3 regions of the Edwardsiella piscicida genome follow, and region 1 is predicted to be linked to each of the others. Evidence: predicted binding sites of a transcription regulator. Region 1 holds the regulator's gene; each other region holds the start of a gene.
The links. Region 1 encodes CRP, which controls carbon source genes, mostly activating them, when cyclic AMP is high. Its sites were predicted from a motif close to ATGTGANNNNNNTCACAT; they were not measured.

Region 1 (6,599 bases):
CGCGCGCCAGAATGGTCATCGCGTTCAAATGCTCGACAATAAACTGGCTGTGGCTGATCCACAGGCGCATGTCCGCCAGATAGCGCGAATCAAAGCCCGGCTCCTGCATCGCCTGGCTCAGCGAGGAGTAGAGCGTGTTCTGCGCCTGGTTGCTGCGCATCCGGGCATAGGCCAGCTCGCTCACGCCCGGATCGGCGGAGAGCAGCAGGCGCAGCTCATCCTGGTAGGCCTCCAGCGCCTGATGGGCGTTTTTACGCAGCAGGCCGCTCTGCCACTGCGGCCACAGCCAGATGGTGCTGGCGAAGGCCAGAATACAGCCCAGCAGCGTATCCACCAGGCGCGGCACCAAAAAGTGCGAGCCGTTCAACGCCAGCAGCTGCAGGGTGAATACGGCGCTGACCGTAAAGCCGATCACCGCCAGACCGTAATTCTTCCGCAGCACCAGGTAGGCGCCCAGCGTCACCAGCAGCATCACCAGCAGCATCACATATTCACTCAGCGTCAGCTGCAGCAGACCGGCGGCGATGATCAGACCGGCAAAGGTGCCCATCGCCCGGTGCTGAATACGCACCCGCGTCGCGTTATAGCCATTCTGGATCACCAGCATGGTGGTCAGCATGATCCAATAGGGCTTAGGCAGCGCCAGCAGGATCCCCAGCCCGCCGCCGGCCGCCAGCGTCAGCCCCAGGCGCAGCGCGTTGCGTAGCGCGCCCGACTTCAGGGAGCAGTAGGCGCGCAGCGCCGGCCAGAACGGCAGACGCTGCTGGGTCGCCATCAGCTGGCGCTGATAGAGCGGACGCTGCCGCTCCAGCAGACGCGCCATTCGGCTAAAATGGTGCAGACAGAACTGCCCAACCGGATTCTCCGGGTAGCGGCTGGCCAGCTTTTCCAGCGCCGACACCTCGCTGCGCATAGAGAAATGCTGCGGGTAGCGGTGGTACAGGATGTCATCCGCCAGTACCCGCAGACGCCCGGCCACCACCTGCGCGTTGCGGCGAATGATCGCCTCGGCCTGGCTTTGTTCCACCAGAGTTTGCACCTCCTCCGGCTGGGAGAGGCTGACGGTAATATGCTCCTGTAGATCCAGCGCCACCTGAAAGTAGCGCACCAACCGCTTATATTCCGGGTTATGGACCAGGGACAGCATATGCATCTGCTGATAGATCACGCTGATAAGATCCATCACCTTTTGCTGGCGGTTCAGCAGCGGCGGCAGCGCCGTCTGCGGATCGCTGTGCTGCGTGAGCAGGCTGTACTTGGCCTCAATGTAATCCGCCAGCTCCAGGTACAGCTGGTTCAGGGTTTCGCGGATCGGCTGCCCTTTCCACAGGACAAACCAAAACCAGGTGAAGGCGCCGTACCAAATCGTACCGACCAAATACAGCAGCGGCCCCTGCCAGATAGGCACCATCCCCACCATGCTAAGGGTAAAGATGGCGGCGACCAGCGTTGCCGGCAGTAAACGGGCGTGCAGCGGACTGATCTCGCCGTTGACGCCAAACAGCAGCGCCAAAAGCAGCATAGCCAGCGGCAGCGGCACCGACCAAAGCAGGGCCATCTGCAGTAACAGGCTGCCGAGCGCAAACAGGGTGCCGCCCACCGCGAGGCGTTTAAAGAAGCGTTTATGGGGGGTATCAAGACCGGCGATATTGCAGCAGACCGGTACCAGAGAAAACAGCAGCCCCTGCTGCAGCTGGCCTACCATAAGCCCGAACAACACCGGCAGACACAAAACCAGCGTCTGGCGCAGTGCATAGTTCACTTCCGGGTGGTAGATAAACCGCCGCCACATGAGCACCATCCTGGGGATGGGTTGAAGATTCCGCGCCGCCCGTGCGGCGCGGGCGCAAAATCAACGCGTCCCGTAGACGACGATGGTTTTACCGTGTGCCGAGATCAGGTTCTGATCCTCCAGCATCTTCAGAATACGTCCTACCGTTTCACGAGAGCAGCCCACGATCTGGCCGATCTCCTGACGGGTGATCTTAATCTGCATGCCGTCCGGGTGCGTCATCGCATCCGGCTGCTTGGCCAGATTCAACAGCGTCTGGGCAATACGGCCCGTCACATCCAGGAAGGCCAGGTTACCGACTTTCTCTGACGTGACCTGCAGACGACGCGCCATCTGGGCAGACAGACGCATCAGAATATCCGGGTTAACCTGGATCAGCTGGCGGAATTTCTTGTAGGAAATTTCAGCCACCTCACAGGCGGTCTTCGCCCGCACCCAGGCGCTGCGCTCCTGCCCTTCCTCAAACAGCCCCAGCTCGCCAATGAAGTCGCCCTGGTTCAGGTAGGAGAGGATCATCTCCTTACCCTCTTCATCCTTAATCAGTACCGCTACAGATCCCTTTACGATGTAATAAAGCGTCTCCGCTTTTTCACCCTGGTGAATCAAGGTACTTTTGGACGGATATTTGTGAATATGGCAATGGGACAGGAACCATTCGAGAGTTGGATCTGTTTGCGGTTTGCCGAGAACCATTCGCTATTATCCTCTATTGTTATCGCATCCCCGGTGCGCCAAACGCACCCCCCGCCGGACGGGGCCGGGAAACTGCCTAGTAACCTGCTATAGCACTGCACTTGTCGAATATAGTTTCCATAGCCTAAGGGAGATGATCCCCGGCGATCTTGATCTATACCCGCTTCATTCCATTAAAGGTGCATGTCGGCTTAGTTTGTAGCATAGCTTGGCCTTACTGTCTCGCACTGTCTCGCTTCAGCATGGAATAGCTCACTGTTCGCCGCCGTTTTTTCTCCGCCTGCGACGTTTTTGCTTTTTATTTGCACAGCGCGGCGCCGGGCGCCGCGCGGGAAAATACGCCAACGTGCGCTAATCCGCGCCCTTAAACTGGCTGCGCGGCATAATATTGACGCTTTCATGCAGCTCGGACCATACCACGACCGCCTCACCGCACTGCAGCTGACGCCGCACATCCTCCACCTTCTGCGTCAGGCTCCTCTCCTGCTCGCCATAGTCAGTCCCCTCTCGCAGGACAAAAGCCTCGATCAGGCTATCCAGCGTCTCTGGGGCAATCTGTTGCCAAGGAATGATCACGCGTTTTACTCCAAATAGGGGGCTAACCAGGCAGGAATGCGCTGCTCCAGCCACGGGAAGGGATGTCGCAGCGTACCGCCGATAAAGCCGACGTGGCCGCCAAACGCCGTCAGCTGGTATTCGATATTGGACGGCAGCGATCCCAACGGCGGGATCACCGCCGACGTCATAAAGGGATCGTCGCGTGCCTGAATGATCAGCAGCGGCTGGCGGATCGTCGACAGCCGCGGCAGGGCGCTACAGCGCCGATAGTAGTCATCCGCATCGCGAAACCCGTGCAGGCGAGCGGTGATCTGATCGTCAAACTCGCGTAGCCTACGCATACGCCGCAGCTGGAGCGGATCGAGATCCAGCATCTCCGGATAACGGCGCAGCTTACGTCGGGCGCTCTGCTTAAGCTCATGTAACAGGTAACGCTGGTAAATCCGCGCCACGCCGCGCTCCAGATGCGCCGCACAGGCCGACAGCATCAGCGGCGCCGAGACCATCACCGCTGCCTCCAGCGGGGCCTGTGCCTGCTCTTCGGCCAGATAACAGCCCAGCATATTGCCGCCCAGGGAGAACCCGACCGCCGCGGTGGGCACCTGACCGAAGGTGCGTCGCAGCCACGCCAAAAAAAAGCGCGCGTCCCCGGTTTCGCCGGAGTGATAGAAACGCGGCGTCAGGTTGGGCTCACCGCTGCAGCCGCGAAAGTGCATCACGACCGCCAGCCAGCCCGCCTCCCGACAGGCGTGCAGCAGGCCGTGGGCATAGGGGCTATGCACGCTGCCCTCCAGCCCATGGAACAGAACCACCCGCGGTTTATGGCGAGCGGGCTGCGGCGCCTCGCTCCAGGCCAGATCGATAAAATCGCCGTCCGGCAGGGTTAAACGCTGCCACACCGGCGCCAACAGGGCGCGCCGTCGCAGCAGCCGCGGCAGGATCGTCTGCAGGTGCGGGTTGCGTAGGGCGCGGGACGGTGAAAAGGTGGAAACGATCATGCTGCGTGAAGAAAATTCATCCAGGGAACACTTGTACCATCAATAACACACTGTTAGGGTCAAAACACCCCCTCGGCGCAAAATCGGAGCCGGTTAGCATGGACAGCTCTCTGTTTCTCTCCCTGCTGGGTTTCCTGTGGGTCTCAGCCGTGACCCCTGGCCCCAACAATATGCTGTTGACCAGCTCCAGCGCCAATCTGGGGTTCTACCGCTCGCTGCCGCTCATGCTCGGCATCATGCTCGGCATGCAAACGCTGCTGCTGCTGATCGCCTTTGGCGTCGGCAGCCTACTGCTGCTCTATCCGACGCTGCACACCCTGCTCAAGGGCGCGGGCAGCCTCTACCTGCTGTATATCGCGTGGAAGGTGGCGACGTCGCGCTATACCCGTCTGAGCGACGGCAGCGCCGCCTTAGACGACGCCGTCAGCTGGCGACAGGGTTGGCTGCTGCAGTTTCTGAACCCCAAGGCCTGGCTGATGGCCCTGGGCGCGGTGACCAGCTTTAGCCTGCCCGGCGAGCGCTATCTGGCAGCCATCGCCGCCATCAGCCTGGGCATGTTCTTGGTCAATCTGCTGGCCGGCGCGCTGTGGTTAAGCTTCGGTACCTTGATAGGGCGACTGCTGCAAAGCCGACGCGCCTGGTTCGCCTTTAACCTGACCATGGGGACGCTGACCGCCGCCTGCGTACTGCTGATCTGGCGCTGATCACACCCCATAGCCCATCAGGCGCATAATATCCTGCGCCTGGCGCACGGCCTCCTGACGGTGTGCAACCCCCAGCTTCTGATACAGATTGCGGATATGGGTTTTAATGGTGGTCGCCGCCACCGCCAGCTCATCGGCGATTTGCTCGTTGCTGTAGCCCGAATAGATGAGTCCCAGCACCTGCCATTCGCGCTGGGTCAGCGGACTGGTGCGGATCAGCTCCGGCACCTGGGGATGATTCAGCAACCGCTCGACGAACTGCTCATCAAAATGGGCAAACTTATGCCGGTGGTGCTGGTTAATATCACGCAAAATCCGCTGAGCGCGATGCACCTCCATCTCCGGCAGGGTATTGAGCTGCAGCAGCTGACGCAGCTGCTGGGCCATCACCTCGCCCTCGATGACAAAGTGGCTGACAAAGCCGGTGCGATTGGCCAGGCTCAGCGCCTCCATCAGCACGCGCAGGGCTTCGCTCTTGCGATCCGTGTGCCAATACAGCAGGTTGCTCAGCAGCAGGTTACGGTTCAGATCGCTGACCAGGCGCAGGCGGCGCGCCGCCGCATTCAGCTGATCTAGCACCGCCTGAGCCTCATCATACTGCCCCAGCATGATCTGAACCCGCGCGATATTGCGCCACTGTCCCTGTAAAAAGTGGTTATCCGACGCCGCCGGACGCACCGCCTGCAGCAGCCAACGACTGGCCGCCTGGCGATCGCTGGTGATCTGCCAGTAGATCACCCGCGCCTTATCCGCATTCACCAGCCAGTCGCTGTGATAGTTTCCGGCCTGCAGCAGGGTTTCGCAGCGGCGCAGATGCTGTCCGGCGTTATCCAGATCGCCGCGCGCCAGCGAACACTTGGCCAAGAGTGCCAGACACTGCAGCTGCTGCTGCGGCTCAAAGTTGGCCAGCACCGCCAGCCCATCGCGCGCCGCGCGCTCCGCCTCGTCCAGCCGCATCCACGACCACAGCACCTGGGCGCGAATACGCAGTAAAAACTCATGCATCGGCAGCTGCTGCAGATGCTGCTCGTCGACCAATTCAAACGCCTTATCCTGGGTCTCGTAGGCCGCCTGCAAGAACCCCTGGGCTATCAGGATCTCACTCTGCTGCAGCAGCGCCCACAGAGCATAGTGGTAGGTCTGATGGCGGCGGGCCACCTGCTCGGTCTGCTGCATCATCGGCAGCGCCCGCGCCAGAACCCCTTTGCAGTGCAGCACCTCGCCCAGCACGGAGCTGCTCACGATCCGGCTGTAGTAGCTGCCGATCGGCAGATGGCGCAGCGCCTCTGTCGCCAAGCGCTCGGCATCGTGCGGTCGCCCGTCATTGATCGCGACCTGGGCTCGCAGCGCGTCGAACTCGGCCTGCAGCGCCGCCTCCAGCGAGATCTGACGCTGTCCCATCTCCTGCTCGGCGCGCGCCAGCAGCGTGTTGACCTCGCCGTAGCGGTGCTGACTCTGCGCCAGCCAGGCCTGCAGCAGCGCCAGGCTGGGGTTCTGGATCAACACATCGTACGGTAGGGTATTCAGGCAGGACTCCAGCAGCGCCAGCTCACTCTGGTGGAAGAGCACCCAGGCGTGCTGCAGCAGAATATCGCGCAGCAGCGCCGTGTCTCCGGCCGCCTGCGCGTGGTGGATCGCCTCCGCCGGAAACCCCTGCGCCAGCCATCCCTGCGCCGCGCGCCGGTGCAGCTGCGGCAGTACGCCCGCCATCTCCCGCTGGCAGCGGCTGCGCAGAAAGTGAGCAAACAGCGGATGAAAACAGAACCACTCCCCGTCGCCGTCCATCCGGTGGATAAATAGCCCCTGCCGCTCCAGCTCCTCCAGGCGCAGCTGGCCCTCCTCCTCGCCGGTCAG
Region 2 (6,599 bases), 150 kb from region 1:
AACAGCCGTACTGCCGCGGATGATGAGCTCGCTGTCCAGCAGGCGCGAACCGCTGACCACGCGATGGTGATGCAGCTGCTCCAGCAGTAGCAGCATGGCCTCACGGCCAATCTGATAGCGGGGTTGTGCCACGGTCGTCAGCGGCGGATCGGCGTACTGCGCCAGGCGGATATCGTCGAAGCCGATGATAGACAGCTCCTCCGGCACCTTGATCCCCAGCTGCTTTGCCTGCGACAGCGCGCCTATCGCCATCACATCGCTGTGACAAAACAGCGCGGTGGGCGGCTGCGGCTGCGCCATCAACTGCGCCAGCGCCTTAGCGCCGGCCTCGAAGGTAAAGTCGCCATGCGCCACGTAGCCCGTTTCGCTGAGGCCGCAGCGGCGCAGCGCCTGGATATACCCCTGCAGGCGGTATTGGCTCAGCGGCATGTGCTCTGGACCGGCGAGGCAGCCTATCCGCTGGTGGCCCAGATCGTGCAGATAGAGCACGGCCTTGAAGGCGGCGGTCAGGTTGTCGATATGCACCGTCGGCAGCTCCAGCTCCGGTGCAAACTCATTGGCCATCACCATGGGCGGTAGATTGCGCTGCTCTTCCTTACTGGCGTCGAAGGGAATGTTGGAACCCAGCAGCAGCATGCCGTCGATCTGCTTGGTGATGATCAGGTTAACGAAGGTTTTTTCCTGCTGCATCTGCTGGGCACAGTCGCCGAGCAGAACCAGATAGCCGTGCTCGGCGGCGGTGCGTTCGATCCCCTGGATCACTTCGGCAAAAAACGGATCGCAGATGTCCGGGACGATCACCAGGATAGTGCGTGACTCGCCGCGTTTGTTGCTGCGGGCCAGCGTATGGGGGGCATATCCGACGGCCAAAACCGCCTGTTCGACCTTTTGTCGCGTGGCGGCCGACACCTTCTCTGGATTCATCAGCGCTCGCGATACCGTTGCGGTTGATACGCCGGCATACTCCGCCACATCTTTCATGGTGGCGTTTATTTGCTTCTCTTCCAACGCGTTTCTCCTTGCGTCAGTCCATGCTGGCGCGATGATATGACTTCCCGATCATTATCCCGCGGCGAAGGTAACGATTGCGCCAGCGATAGCTCTGTTCTCTCCGAAGGCAGCCTCGCCCGCTGCCGACATCGGCCGCCGTCAATGGATGGCCGATGAGTATATGATCACATATTAAACGGAACAGCGGGGGTGACAGTTACTTAATTTGCAGGGAAAGTGTGATGTGAATAGATTTTTTCGATCCCGATCGCACTTCATTTCCACGCCGACACCCTTAGCTGTCGGTGGGATCGACGTCTAATGACCATTTAACCTTCTTATAGGCCGGCAGCGTGCTGACCTGTGGCAGAACCTCCTGCAACAGGCGCTGCAGCTTGGCGCGCGACGGATGCTGAGCCAACAGCTGCCAGCGGTAACGACCGCCGCGTTTGGGCTGCAGCGCCGGAACCGGACCAAGCAACCACAGCGACTCGTCGCACAGCGGGCTGGCCTCTAGCCGTGCGCGCAGCTGCTGCAGAAAGTCGCAGGCGTGCCGGTTGTCGTGATCGTCGGCGCGCAGTATGACGTGGTGGGTGAACGGGGGCAGGAATACGCTCTGACGTTCCTGCAGTGCCTGACGGGCAAAGGCGTCATAGCCCTGATGCAGCAGCGTTTGCAGCAGGGGATGGTCGGGGTGGTGGGTCTGCAATAGCACCTCGCCGCGTTTGCCGGCGCGCCCGGCGCGTCCGGCCACTTGGGTATACAGCTGGGCGAAGCGTTCGGCGGCGTGAAAATCGGCGGAGAACAGCGCGCCGTCGACGTCCAGCAGGGCGACCAGCGTGACGTTGGGGAAATGGTGCCCCTTGGCCAGCATCTGGGTGCCGATCAGGATGCGCGAGCCCCCCCGATGGACCTCCGCCAGCTGCTGCTCCAGCGCCCCTTTGCGGCTGGTGGTATCGCGATCGATACGGGTCAGCGGGATCGTGGGGAACAGATTGGCCAGCTCATGCTCCAGCTGCTCGGTCCCCAGTCCGACCGGCACCAGATGGGTGGAGCCGCACTGCGGACACTGGTGTGGAACCGGCCGCTGGCTGTCGCAGTGGTGACAGCGCAGGGTTCGCTGGCCCTGATGCAGGGTATAGAAGTGATCGCAGCGCGGACACTCGGCGATCCAGCCGCACTCATGGCACAGCAGCGCCGGGGCGTAGCCGCGGCGGTTAAGGAACAGGATCACCTGGTTTCCGGCGTCGGTGTGACGGCGGATACGTTCGATCAGCGGCGGCGCCAGTCCGGCCTTGAGGGGCAGCCCCTTGAGGTCCACCAGATGCTGTGCGGCGGGCTTGGCATTACCGGCACGCTGGGTCAGACACAGTCGCCGGTACTTGCCGACGTCGACGTTATGCAGGGTTTCCAGCGCCGGGGTCGCAGATCCGAGCACGATAGGGATATCCTCGAGGCGGGCGCGCAGCACCGCCAGATCGCGGGCGTGATAGCGCCACCCCTCCTGCTGTTTGTAAGAGCCGTCGTGCTCTTCATCGATAATGATGCCGCCCAAGCGGGCGAACGGCGTAAACAGGGCCGAACGGGTGCCGATAACGATCGCGCTTTCGCCGTCGCGGGCGCGCAGCCAGGCCGCCAGCCGCTCGCCGTCGTTCAGCCCGGAGTGCAGCACATCGACCGGCACGGAAAAGCGCTGGCGGAAGCGGGCGATGGTCTGCGGCGTCAGGCCGATCTCTGGGACCAGAACCAGCGCCTGGCGCCCGCGGGCGAGCAGGTTTTCGATAATGCTCAGGTAGACTTCGGTCTTGCCTGAGCCGGTCACGCCGGCCAGCAGCCAGGGGCTAAAATGGTCATCATCGGCGCGAATGGCGCCCACGGCGGTGGCCTGCTCTGCGTTCAGCGTCAGGCGATCGGCGCAGAGGGAAACGTCGCTGCGCCAGTCGCCGGGAGCGATCGCCTCGCTCTCCAGCGCGATCAGCCCCTTGCTCTTCAGCGCCTGTAGCGCAGCCGCGCTGAGGTCGAACTCATCCGCCTGATGGCGGTAGATCGCGTGGCGCAGCAGCAGCGCCAGCGCCTGCTGCTGCTTGGGCGCCCGTTTCAGAGAGAGGGGATCGGTTTTCTGCCCTTGGGGCGTCAGGCTCCAGCGCCACAGGGGCGTATGGCTAGCCGCCTTGCCCTGGCGCAGCAGCATCGGCAGTGCATGAAACAGCACCTCGCCAATGGGGTGATGGTAATAGTCGGCGGCCCAGCGCAGCAGGCGCCACAGACTGTCGCTGAACAGCGGCTGCGTATCCAGCAGCTGGTTGATGCGCTTTAGGTTTTCCAGCGGCAGCTCGCTCTGCTCGCCGATCGCCACCACGATGCCAATCATCTCACGGCGACCAAAGGGCACGCTGACCCGGCAGCCCGGCTGAGCCGGCATGTCGGGGGGCAGCAGGTAGTCAAAGGTGCGGGCCAGGGGTACGGGCAGCGCTACGTGGGCTACGGACATCGCGTTTTCCTGCGGCTTAACGGCGTTACAGTGTACACCGGATAGTGTTTGGATCGATGTGGGTGATTGCGTTGGTCGGCTATTTTCTGTATGATTCGCCGCCTTTGATATAATTTTGTATCAAACCCGATTTTATCAACCACGCGTGGTGTCTGGCGGAAAAGGGCCGGATAGCGACGCGGCCTTAACAGAGGTTTTCCCCATGAAAGAAGGTATCCATCCGAACTACGTTGCCATCACTGCAACCTGCTCTTGCGGCAACGTAATCAAGACCCACTCTACCGTTGGTCACGATCTGAGCCTGGACGTGTGCGACAAATGCCACCCGTTCTACACCGGTAAGCAGCGTGACGTCGCTACCGGCGGCCGCGTTGATCGCTTCAACAAGCGCTTCAACATGGTGGGTTCCAAGTAATTTGGAACCGGCGAAAAAGGCACCCTCGGGTGCCTTTTTTATTGCCTGAAAAACGCCGCGGCTCACTCTCGCTAAGGCAGCACCCGGGGCGAACGCATCCGGACGCTGCGCGTATCAGTATTCCCAGGTTTCCGGATCGATCCCCAGCTGGCGCATCATTTCTTTGGCCGCCTCCGGGATTTCATTGCTGCGATCTTTGCGCAGATCGTCGTCATCCGGCAGCGGCTGGCCGGTAAACGCGTGCAGAAAGGCCTCACACAGCAGTTCGCTATTCGTCGCGTGGCGCAGGTTATTCACCTGGCGGCGGGTGCGCTCGTCCGTGAGTATTTTTAATACTTTCAGCGGAATGGATACCGTAATCTTTTTAACCTGCTCACTCTTTTTGCCGTGCTCAGCGTAAGGGCTAATATATTCACCGTTCCATTCTGCAGCCATGAGGAGATACCTTCACAAAAAATTATTCCGAGACAACGGGCTATTATGCCTGATTGTATCTCGTATCCCTAACAGAATGGCGGGATCAGCGTGGACGATCACGTTTGCCGCGCCGGTATCCAGGGAAGCGATAACCACAAACAGACTGTGCCAATTTTAGCGGCTAATCCTATCTACCTCAATCCATACGCAAAGACTTTTAGATGGCTAGATGTATTGACGTCTATTTTTGCAGCGGTTACGCTCTATCCATCACTGGCGCTATTTCAGGGAGGGCAATCAGGTGCGCTATCAACCGGCAACTCAGGCAGTGCGCTGTGGGCTGAACGACGATGAGCAGTATGGCAGCGTGGTTCCCCCCATCCATCTTTCCACCACCTACAACTTTACCGATTTTAATCAGCCGCGCACGCACGACTATGCTCGGCGCGGAAATCCCACGCGCGACGTGGCCGAGCGGGCGCTGGCAGAGCTGGAGGGGGGCGCCGGTGCGGTGGTGACCGCCAGTGGAATGGGCGCGATCCATCTGATGTGTACGGCGCTGCTCTCCCCCGGCGATCTGCTGCTGGCGCCGCACGACTGCTATGGCGGTAGCTATCGCCTGTTTGACAGCCTGGCGCGCCGGGGCGCTTTCCGGGTGGTCTTCGTCGATCAGGGCGATGCGCAGGCGCTGGCCCAGGCGATGGCGCTGCGCCCGAAGCTGGTGCTGATTGAGACGCCGAGCAATCCGCTGCTGCGGGTGGTGGATATCGCCGCGATCTGCGCCGCCGCGCAGCGGGTAGGCGCCCTGACGGCGGTGGATAATACGTTTCTCAGTCCGGCGCTGCAGCAGCCGCTGGCGCTGGGCGCCGATCTGGTGCTGCACTCCTGTACCAAGTATCTGAACGGCCATTCCGACGTGGTGGCCGGCGCGGTGATCGCCAAAACGGTGGAGATGGCGCAGGAGCTGGCCTGGTGGGGAAATAATATCGGTGTGACCGGCGCGCCTTTCGACTGCTATCTGCTGCTGCGGGGGCTGCGCACGTTGGCGCCGCGTATCGCGCTGCAGCAGGCCAATGCGCTGCGTATCCTCGACTGGCTGCGGGCGCAGCCGCAGGTCACGCGGCTGTATCATCCGTCGCTGCCGACGCACCCCGGCCATGCCATTGCTGTCCGCCAGCAGCGGGGCTTTGGCGCCATGCTCAGTTTTGAGCTAGAGGGGGATGAGTCCCATCTACGGCGTTTCCTAAAATCCCTGCAACTGTTTACACTGGCAGAGTCTCTGGGGGGGGTGGAGAGCCTGATCTCCCATGCCGCCACCATGACCCACGCCGGCATGGCGCCGGAAGCGCGCAGGGCGGCAGGCATTAGCGACAGCCTGCTGCGTATTTCCGTGGGTATTGAGGACGGTGATGATTTAATCGCTGATCTGGAACAGGCATTTCAGGCAGCAGCAACGAGGTAAGCGATGAGTGCACAAGCGGTAACGGGGCAGCAACAGGCAGAGCGCCAGCTGCATAAGTTCGGCGGCAGTAGCCTGGCAGACGTAAAGTGTTATTTGCGCGTAGCGGGGATCATGGCGGAATACAGCCGCCCCGGCGACATGATGGTCGTGTCGGCGGCGGGCAGCACCACCAATCAGCTGATCAGCTGGCTCAAGCTCAGCCAGAGCGATCGCATCTCTGCCCATCAGGTACAGCAAGCCCTGCGCCGTTACCAGAGTGAACTGATTGCCGGTTTGCTGCCGCCGGAGATGGCAGAGCCGCTGCAGGCGCACTTTATTCGGGATCTTGAGCGCCTGGCCGCGCTGCTGGATAGCGAGATCGATGAGGCGGCCTACGCCGAGGTCGTGGGCCACGGTGAGATTTGGTCCGCCCGGCTGATGGCGGCGGTGCTGCAGACTCAGGGGATGGCGTCGGCGTGGCTGGATGCGCGGGATTTCCTGCGCGCCGAGCGCGCCGCTCAGCCGCAGGTGGATGAGGGGCGATCCTATCCGCTGCTGCAGCAGCTGCTGGCCCAGCATCCGAATAAGCGTCTGGTGGTAACCGGTTTTATCAGCCGCAGCGGCGCAGGTGAAACGGTCTTGCTGGGCCGTAACGGTTCTGACTATTCGGCGACGCAGATCGGCGCCCTGGCCGGCGTGCGGCGCGTGACTATCTGGAGCGATGTCGCCGGGGTCTACAGCGCCGATCCGCGTAAAGTGAAAGATGCCTGTCTGCTGCCGCTGCTGCGTCTGGATGAGGCCAGCGAGCTGGCGCGTTTGGCCGCGCCGGTGCTGCACGCCCGTAC
Region 3 (6,599 bases), 380 kb from region 1:
AAGAAAGGCATGATGGCGATATCCAGCTCGCGCATTCCGCGGCGGCACGCCCAGTGAACCCGCGCTTTATTATTGATATCCATGACTCATCCACTCCGGCTTCGGTTTCGGTTTCTATTTGGTAACTGACGGGACGCAGGCTCACACGCCGACGTCGCTGGCGGCGTCCCGCGCCAATGTGACTCTATTCTAGCGCGAAAACCCGTTTGATTTAGAAAATCCCTTAACACTCTGTCATATTTTGCCCGCTCTGCCACGGATAATATTTGTTATACGTGCTTTTTTATTTAGGATTTGCAATGTGTTACGCAACAACTCACGCCGAGAGCGTCTTATTTCTAAACCTGACCACATCGAGCGCAATTAACCATTGGCATTGTGGGCGACCTTTCTTACCATGGTCACTACGTCCGGTATGATCTTACAGGGAACTCTCATGAACCTTAACGCCCCCTTCTCCCCGCAGCCGCCTCTGGCCGCAGAGTACCTTCCCCTGACCCTGATGCGGTTGGATGACTGGCTGCCGATCAACGTCAGCGGCCCGGATGCGCAAAGCTACCTGCAGGGGCAGCTTACCGCCGACGTGCCGGCGCTGGCCGCCACGCAGCACACGCTGTGCGGCCACTGCGACGCCCAAGGCAAGCTGTGGAGCAGCCTACGCCTGCTGCGCCGCGGCGATGGCTTCACCTACCTGCTGCGCCGCAGCGTGGCCACCCTGCAGACGCTGGAGCTGAAAAAGTATGCGGTATTTGCCAAGGTCAGCATCGCCAGCGACGAGGCGGCGGTGCTGCTGGGCGTCGCCGGAGCGCAGGCAAGCGAGGCCCTCGGCGCCATCTTCCCGCGCCTGCCGGACGCCGACGCGCCGCTGCTGCAGGACGGCCGTAGCCATCTGCTCTATCTGGCCTGGCCGCAGCCGCGCTACCTGCTGATCTGCGATGATGCGGATGAAGCGGAGCGGATTTGCACCCCGCTGGCCGTGCACGCGCGCCTGGCGGACAGCGCCCAGTGGCTGGCGCTGGATATCGAAGCCGGGATCCCGCTCATCGATGAGCCCAGCTGCGATCGGTTCCTCCCCCAGGCCGTAAACCTGCAGGCGCTCGGCGGGATCTCGTTTAGCAAGGGATGCTACAGCGGCCAAGAGATGGTGGCGCGCGCCAAATACCGCGGCGCCAACCGACGGGCGCTGTTCTGGCTGCGCGGTAGCGCAGAGCGACTGCCGCACGCCAGCGAAGATCTGGAGCTGCGCCTGGGCGACAGCTGGCGACGCAGCGGTACGGTGCTGGCGGCGCAGCGGCTGGCCGACGGCGACGTCTACCTGCAGGCGGTGCTGAGCAGCGATCTCCCGGCAGACAGCGTACTGCGGGTACGCGACGATGCGCGGAGCCAGCTGACGCTGTCGCCCCTGCCCTATAGCATCGCAGATCAGCCGGAGTAATCCCCGCCGCGCCCGGCACAGCCTCTCCCCCGCGGCCGGGCGTCACTCTCCCCGGGCGTGGGCGGCGGCCTGCAAAAATAGCCCGTGCTCCGGTCGAATGCCGGTATACAGGACAAACTGCTCCACCGCCTGAATGGCGAACACCTCGGCCCCGGAGATCACCGTTTTCCCCGCCGCCCGCGCCGCCTGAACCAGCGGCGTCGCTATCGGTAGCGCCACCACCTCAAACACCGCGTGAGCCTGCGCGATGCGCGCGGGATGAAACGACAGCGCGTCGGCAAACTCGCCGCCGAGCATCCCCACCGGCGTGGCGTTGATCAGCAGATCGGCTGGCGCCTGCGCCGGCAGCTCATGGCACCAGGTATAGCCATACTGCGCCGCCAGACGCTGACCGGACTCGGCGTTTTTCGCCACGATATAGCCACGGGTAAACCCCGCGTCCCGCAGCGCGCAGGCGACCGCCTTGGCCATGCCGCCGCTGCCGTGCAGGGCAAAGCACATGGCGGGATCGAGCGCATACTGGCGCAGCAGCTGGGCGATGGCGATATAGTCGGTGTTATAGGCCTTCAGCCAGCCCTCCGTATTCACCAGGGTATTCACCGAGCCGATCCCGACCGCCGAGGCATCCATCTCATCCACCAGCGGGATCACTGCCTCCTTAAACGGCATGGAGATAGCGCAGCCGCGGATGCCCAGCGCCCTGACGCCGCCGATGGCGGCGACAATATCGCGGGTGGTGAAGGCCTTATACAGGTAATCCAGATCCAACGCGTCATACAGATAGTTATGAAAGCGGGTGCCGAAGTTACCCGGGCGCGCCGCCAGCGATATGCACAGTTGGGTATCCTTGCTGAGGTGTCGGGTCATGATAGCTCCTTAGGCCAGAAAAGTTCGCCGCACAGTCCCGACATCATGGCGCAAAACGCGGCACAGAAAAACGGCTCGTTTTCCTACGCGCCTTCCTCTTTTTTAGCCATGAAAAAGGCCCCGTCGCAGCGGGGCCTTGATGCACACAGGGCGTGGAATTAGAAGTTGTAACCCACCACCAGGTAGTAACCCCAGCCGGTCGGATGCAGATCGTCGCCCAGCGCGGCGCCCTCTTTCCACTGACCGCCGTTATGGAAGTAACGGGCCACCACGGAGTAGTGCCAATGGGTGTAGTTCAGCGCCAGAATATGGCTGGAGGCGATGGAGTTATTGGAGCGCAGCTGATTGCCGTTGCTGCCGACCCCGGACTTGTCGCCCAGACGGGAGCCGAAGTCAAAGTTAGTGAAGCCGATATAGTTCAGGTTGCCGCCCCACAGCTCGGTCAACGGCACGAAGTATTTCACCTTCACGCGGTAGCCGTCCCAGCTGTTTTCGTTGGCCGCACCGTAGTTTTCCCACTGGTACTTGCCGTACACGTTCAGCGACAGGCCCATCGGCAGACCGGTGTCAATGTCGGTCCCCAGACCCATATACCAGGTATTCTGGCGGCTATCGCTGTTACGCCCCATGTCAAAGACATAGTCGTTAGCGAAGTACCACTCTTTGAACGGACCGAAGCCCAGGTTCAAGCCGGTCAGCTTATCGATAGAGAAGCGCGGCTCGATCTCCATAAACAGCGGGGAGCCTTTATCCCAGATCCCCTTATCGACCGTGTTGCCGGCGCCGAAGAACTTCGGTACGTCAACATAGCCATAAAAATCGAGCCAGTCCTTCTTGGCAAAGGCTTCATACTCCAGGTACACATCATTGGTACGGAACGGCCCAAAGCGGGTATGGTAGCTACCCACCACGTTCACGCTCTGATGCCACCAGTCGGAAAGATACTCGCCGTTATTGTCCGCCGCCGTTGCCGTGACGCTGGTGGAGAGACAGGACAGCAGAGCGCCCGCAGCTAAAATTGTTTTTTTCATATGAGTGCCACTTACCTTAAAAAGCTCCCCGCGCAGAGGGAGACAACGACAACATGTCAACATCGCCACAAATCAGCCATCACTCGCGCGAACGCCCGCTCGTTGGCCTGGCGCATTATAGAAATAAACGGATACAGAAAACTGTGATCAAGTAAGAGTTTTTTAAAAGCGTAATCGATTGCGTTCACGATTGCGGAGAAAAACGACGCAGGAATAATACATTAATTGAGATTCTCATCAAATTAATAAGTTGGACGTTTTCCGTGCAGAAGATCTCTTTTTTGTTTAAAAATCAGTTTAGTAAATTCAACAAGATAGCCATAACCCCCGACAATCCCCCGCGCAGCGGCAAAAAGTGGCCCTGACGGCGGCGATCCGCTGTTGTAAAAGTAATAATCACGGTGATTATTTGTGATTTTAAGCACATCAACTCTCACTATATGGCCGCGCGCCGCGCCGCTTTTTTAGCGTACACGTGTACACTGGAATCATTCTCAGCTACTCTAGGTCGTTCCGTCGCTGGCGGAATGACCTAGAGTCGGGCGGCGTTTTCCCGGCTTACCCAAGCCCGGCGCGGGTCGGGCTTCGCTGCGTGAGATCATACGATGATGACAACCGCTTCCCCGCTGCAACCGGGGTACTCTCTGACCGAAGAGATCGCCAACAGCATCAGCCACGGCATCGGTTTTATTCTGGGGATCGTCGGGCTGGTTCTGCTGCTGGTACAGGCCATCGGCAGCGGCGCCAGCGCGATGGCGATTACCAGCTATAGCCTGTACGGCGGCAGCATGATCCTGCTGTTTCTGGCCTCAACCCTCTACCACGCCATCCCCAACCGGGCGGCCAAACGCTGGCTTAAAGTCTTTGACCACTGCGCCATCTATCTGCTGATCGCCGGAACCTATACCCCCTTTTTACTGATCGGACTGGATTCGCCGCTGGCGCGCGGGCTGATGGCGGTGATTTGGACGCTGGCGCTGCTGGGGATCCTGTTTAAGCTGGCCTTCGCCCACCGCTTTAAGATCGTATCGCTGATCACCTATCTGACCATGGGCTGGCTCTCGCTGATTGTTATCTATCAGCTGGCGATGCGCCTCTCCGGCGCGGGGATCGCGCTGCTGGCGCTGGGGGGGATCGTGTATACCCTGGGGGTTATCTTCTACGTCTGCCGGCGTATTCCCTACAATCATGCCATCTGGCATGCCTTTGTCCTCGGCGGCAGCGCCTGTCACTTCTTCGCTATCTATCTGTACCTCTAAGTAAAACGGCGGCAGGGGAGCCCCCTGCCGCCGTGATGCTAACGCCCGACGTTGTCATTCGCCTTCGGCGACTGCGCTACCGTGACGGCGCTGGCCGATCTCTCGAGTCAGACGGATCACCACCGGCGACAGCAGCAGCAGCGCAGCCAGGTTCGGCAGTACCATCAGGCCATTGAACATATCGGCCATATTCCACACTAACTCCACGTGGAAGAAAGAGGCGATGAAGATAAAGACGACCACCAGCATCTGATACACCCGCACCGCTTTCTGCGAGTTAAACAGATAGCGCACGTTGGTCTCCGCATAGTAGTACCAGCCAATGATGGTCGAAAACGCGAAGAAGAACAGTGAGGCGGAAATAAACAGGCTGCCAAAGTGGCCATAAACATAGGAGTACGCCTGCTGCGTCACGGCTATCCCCTGGCCTGAAAATACGCCGAGGAAAGAGGCCTGCGCCTGCCCGCCCTGCTGCCACATCGCCATGCCAGAGGTGATGATCACCAGCGCCGTCAGGGTGACGATCACGCACACCACAAACACCCCCATCATGGCGATAAAGCCCTGCTGTTCCGGGTGCTTCACTTTGGCCACCGCATGGGCATGCGGCGTTGACCCCATCCCGGCCTCGTTCGAGAACAGGCCGCGGGCAATACCGAAACGCATCGCCTGCTGGATAGCGATCCCCGCGCCACCGCCCAGCACCGCCTGTGGGTTGAACGCCGCCACGAAGATGGCCTTAAACGCCGGCAGAATATAGTGGGCGTTCAGGCCCAGGATCAGCAGCGCCCCGACCAGATAAAAGACCGCCATGGTCGGTACCACCTTCTCCGTGAAGGAGGCGATACTGCGTAGCCCGCCCATGATAACCCCGCCGGTCAGCACGGCCAGAACCACCCCGACGATCCAGCCCGGAACGCCCAGCGACCCCTCAAAAGCGGCGGCGATCGAGTTGGACTGCACCATATTGCCAATAAAGCCCAGCGCAAAAATAATCAGTACGGAAAACAGTGCGGCCAGCCATTTACAGTTCAGCCCTTTCTCAATGTAATACGCCGGACCGCCGACAACGTGCCCCTGTTTATCAAAAGACTTATATTTCTGCGCCAGAATGGCCTCGGCATAAATCGTCGCCATCCCCAGAAATGAGGAAACCCACATCCAAAAAATAGCGCCCGGCCCCCCGGCGACGATCGCCGTCGCTGGACCGGCCAGGTTCCCGGTACCCACCTGGCCCGCGATGGCCGTAGCGACCGCCTGAAATGAGCTCATTCCCTGCTTGTCTGCCTTATCGCCAGACAGAGACATACCACCGAACAGCGCGCGAAAGCCGGAGCCGAAATGACGGATCTGAATAAAGCCCAGACGCAGGGTGTAATAGATCCCCGTGCCGCAGAGTAAAAAAATCAATAGCTCATTCCACAACAGACTATTGATGCGGTTCACACACTGTGCCAAAAGTTCCATACCTGACATTACCCGTTTTTATTTTTGCCTGTCGGTGTATTGGGCGCTTAAACGGAAATAGCATGCCGCCGTCGCCCGGCAAACGGGCGCGGTAACATAAACCGGATAAACGCGGGAGCGGTACGCTGCCGGCGGGCGGAGAAAAACGCCTCTCCGCAATGGCAACATTTCACGATGAGAACTCTATCACACTTTACCCCCTGACCAGCCGGGGAAATCGCCGAACAACGCATGAATAAAAGTGATGATTAGCGCAAGTAATAACAAACAATCAAAATACAACAATATGATTTTAAACCAATTTTAATACAAAAGCGCCGGACACTCCGTTCGCTATCCGCCGGATAATGAATTAGAATATTTCATACATAAAATGGTCATAAAACGCGAGCGCGCCCCGGAAAACCGGGTGCGCAGTCGCTCCGACCCGCGGGACACGCGCAGAAAAAGCAGACGGGCGACCGTCACCGATCGCCCGCCCGTGGAGGATGACCTATGCCCAGTCGCTCAGCGGCGGGCAAGAGCACTGCAGATGACGAT

Region 2: a site for CRP is predicted at 1,164-1,181, ahead of cytR (DNA-binding transcriptional regulator CytR). Genes of this name have one in related genera too.
Region 3: a site for CRP is predicted at 3,559-3,576, ahead of L1P05_RS14105 (nucleoside-specific channel-forming protein Tsx). Genes of this name have one in related genera too.

Annotation. Positions count from the first base shown of each region.
Region 1 is NZ_CP090968.1:3,469,197-3,475,795, forward strand. Features, by position in the region: gene L1P05_RS15855 (YccS/YhfK family putative transporter) at 1-1,792, opposite strand, end outside; gene crp (cAMP-activated global transcriptional regulator CRP) at 1,853-2,485, opposite strand; gene L1P05_RS15865 (YheU family protein) at 2,837-3,061, opposite strand; gene L1P05_RS15870 (hydrolase) at 3,067-4,041, opposite strand; gene L1P05_RS15875 (LysE family translocator) at 4,140-4,745, shown strand; gene malT (HTH-type transcriptional regulator MalT) at 4,746-6,599, opposite strand, start outside.
Region 2 is NZ_CP090968.1:3,618,122-3,624,720, reverse strand. Features, by position in the region: gene cytR (DNA-binding transcriptional regulator CytR) at 1-981, opposite strand, end outside; gene priA (primosomal protein N') at 1,286-3,481, opposite strand; gene rpmE (50S ribosomal protein L31) at 3,684-3,896, shown strand; gene metJ (met regulon transcriptional regulator MetJ) at 4,011-4,331, opposite strand; gene metB (cystathionine gamma-synthase) at 4,615-5,775, shown strand; gene L1P05_RS16470 (bifunctional aspartate kinase/homoserine dehydrogenase II) at 5,779-6,599, shown strand, end outside.
Region 3 is NZ_CP090968.1:3,093,314-3,099,912, forward strand. Features, by position in the region: gene sdhE (FAD assembly factor SdhE) at 1-83, opposite strand, end outside; gene ygfZ (tRNA-modifying protein YgfZ) at 437-1,435, shown strand; gene L1P05_RS14100 (shikimate 5-dehydrogenase) at 1,478-2,302, opposite strand; gene L1P05_RS14105 (nucleoside-specific channel-forming protein Tsx) at 2,461-3,333, opposite strand; gene trhA (PAQR family membrane homeostasis protein TrhA) at 3,939-4,592, shown strand; gene L1P05_RS14115 (alanine/glycine:cation symporter family protein) at 4,647-6,059, opposite strand; gene gcvP (aminomethyl-transferring glycine dehydrogenase) at 6,553-6,599, opposite strand, start outside.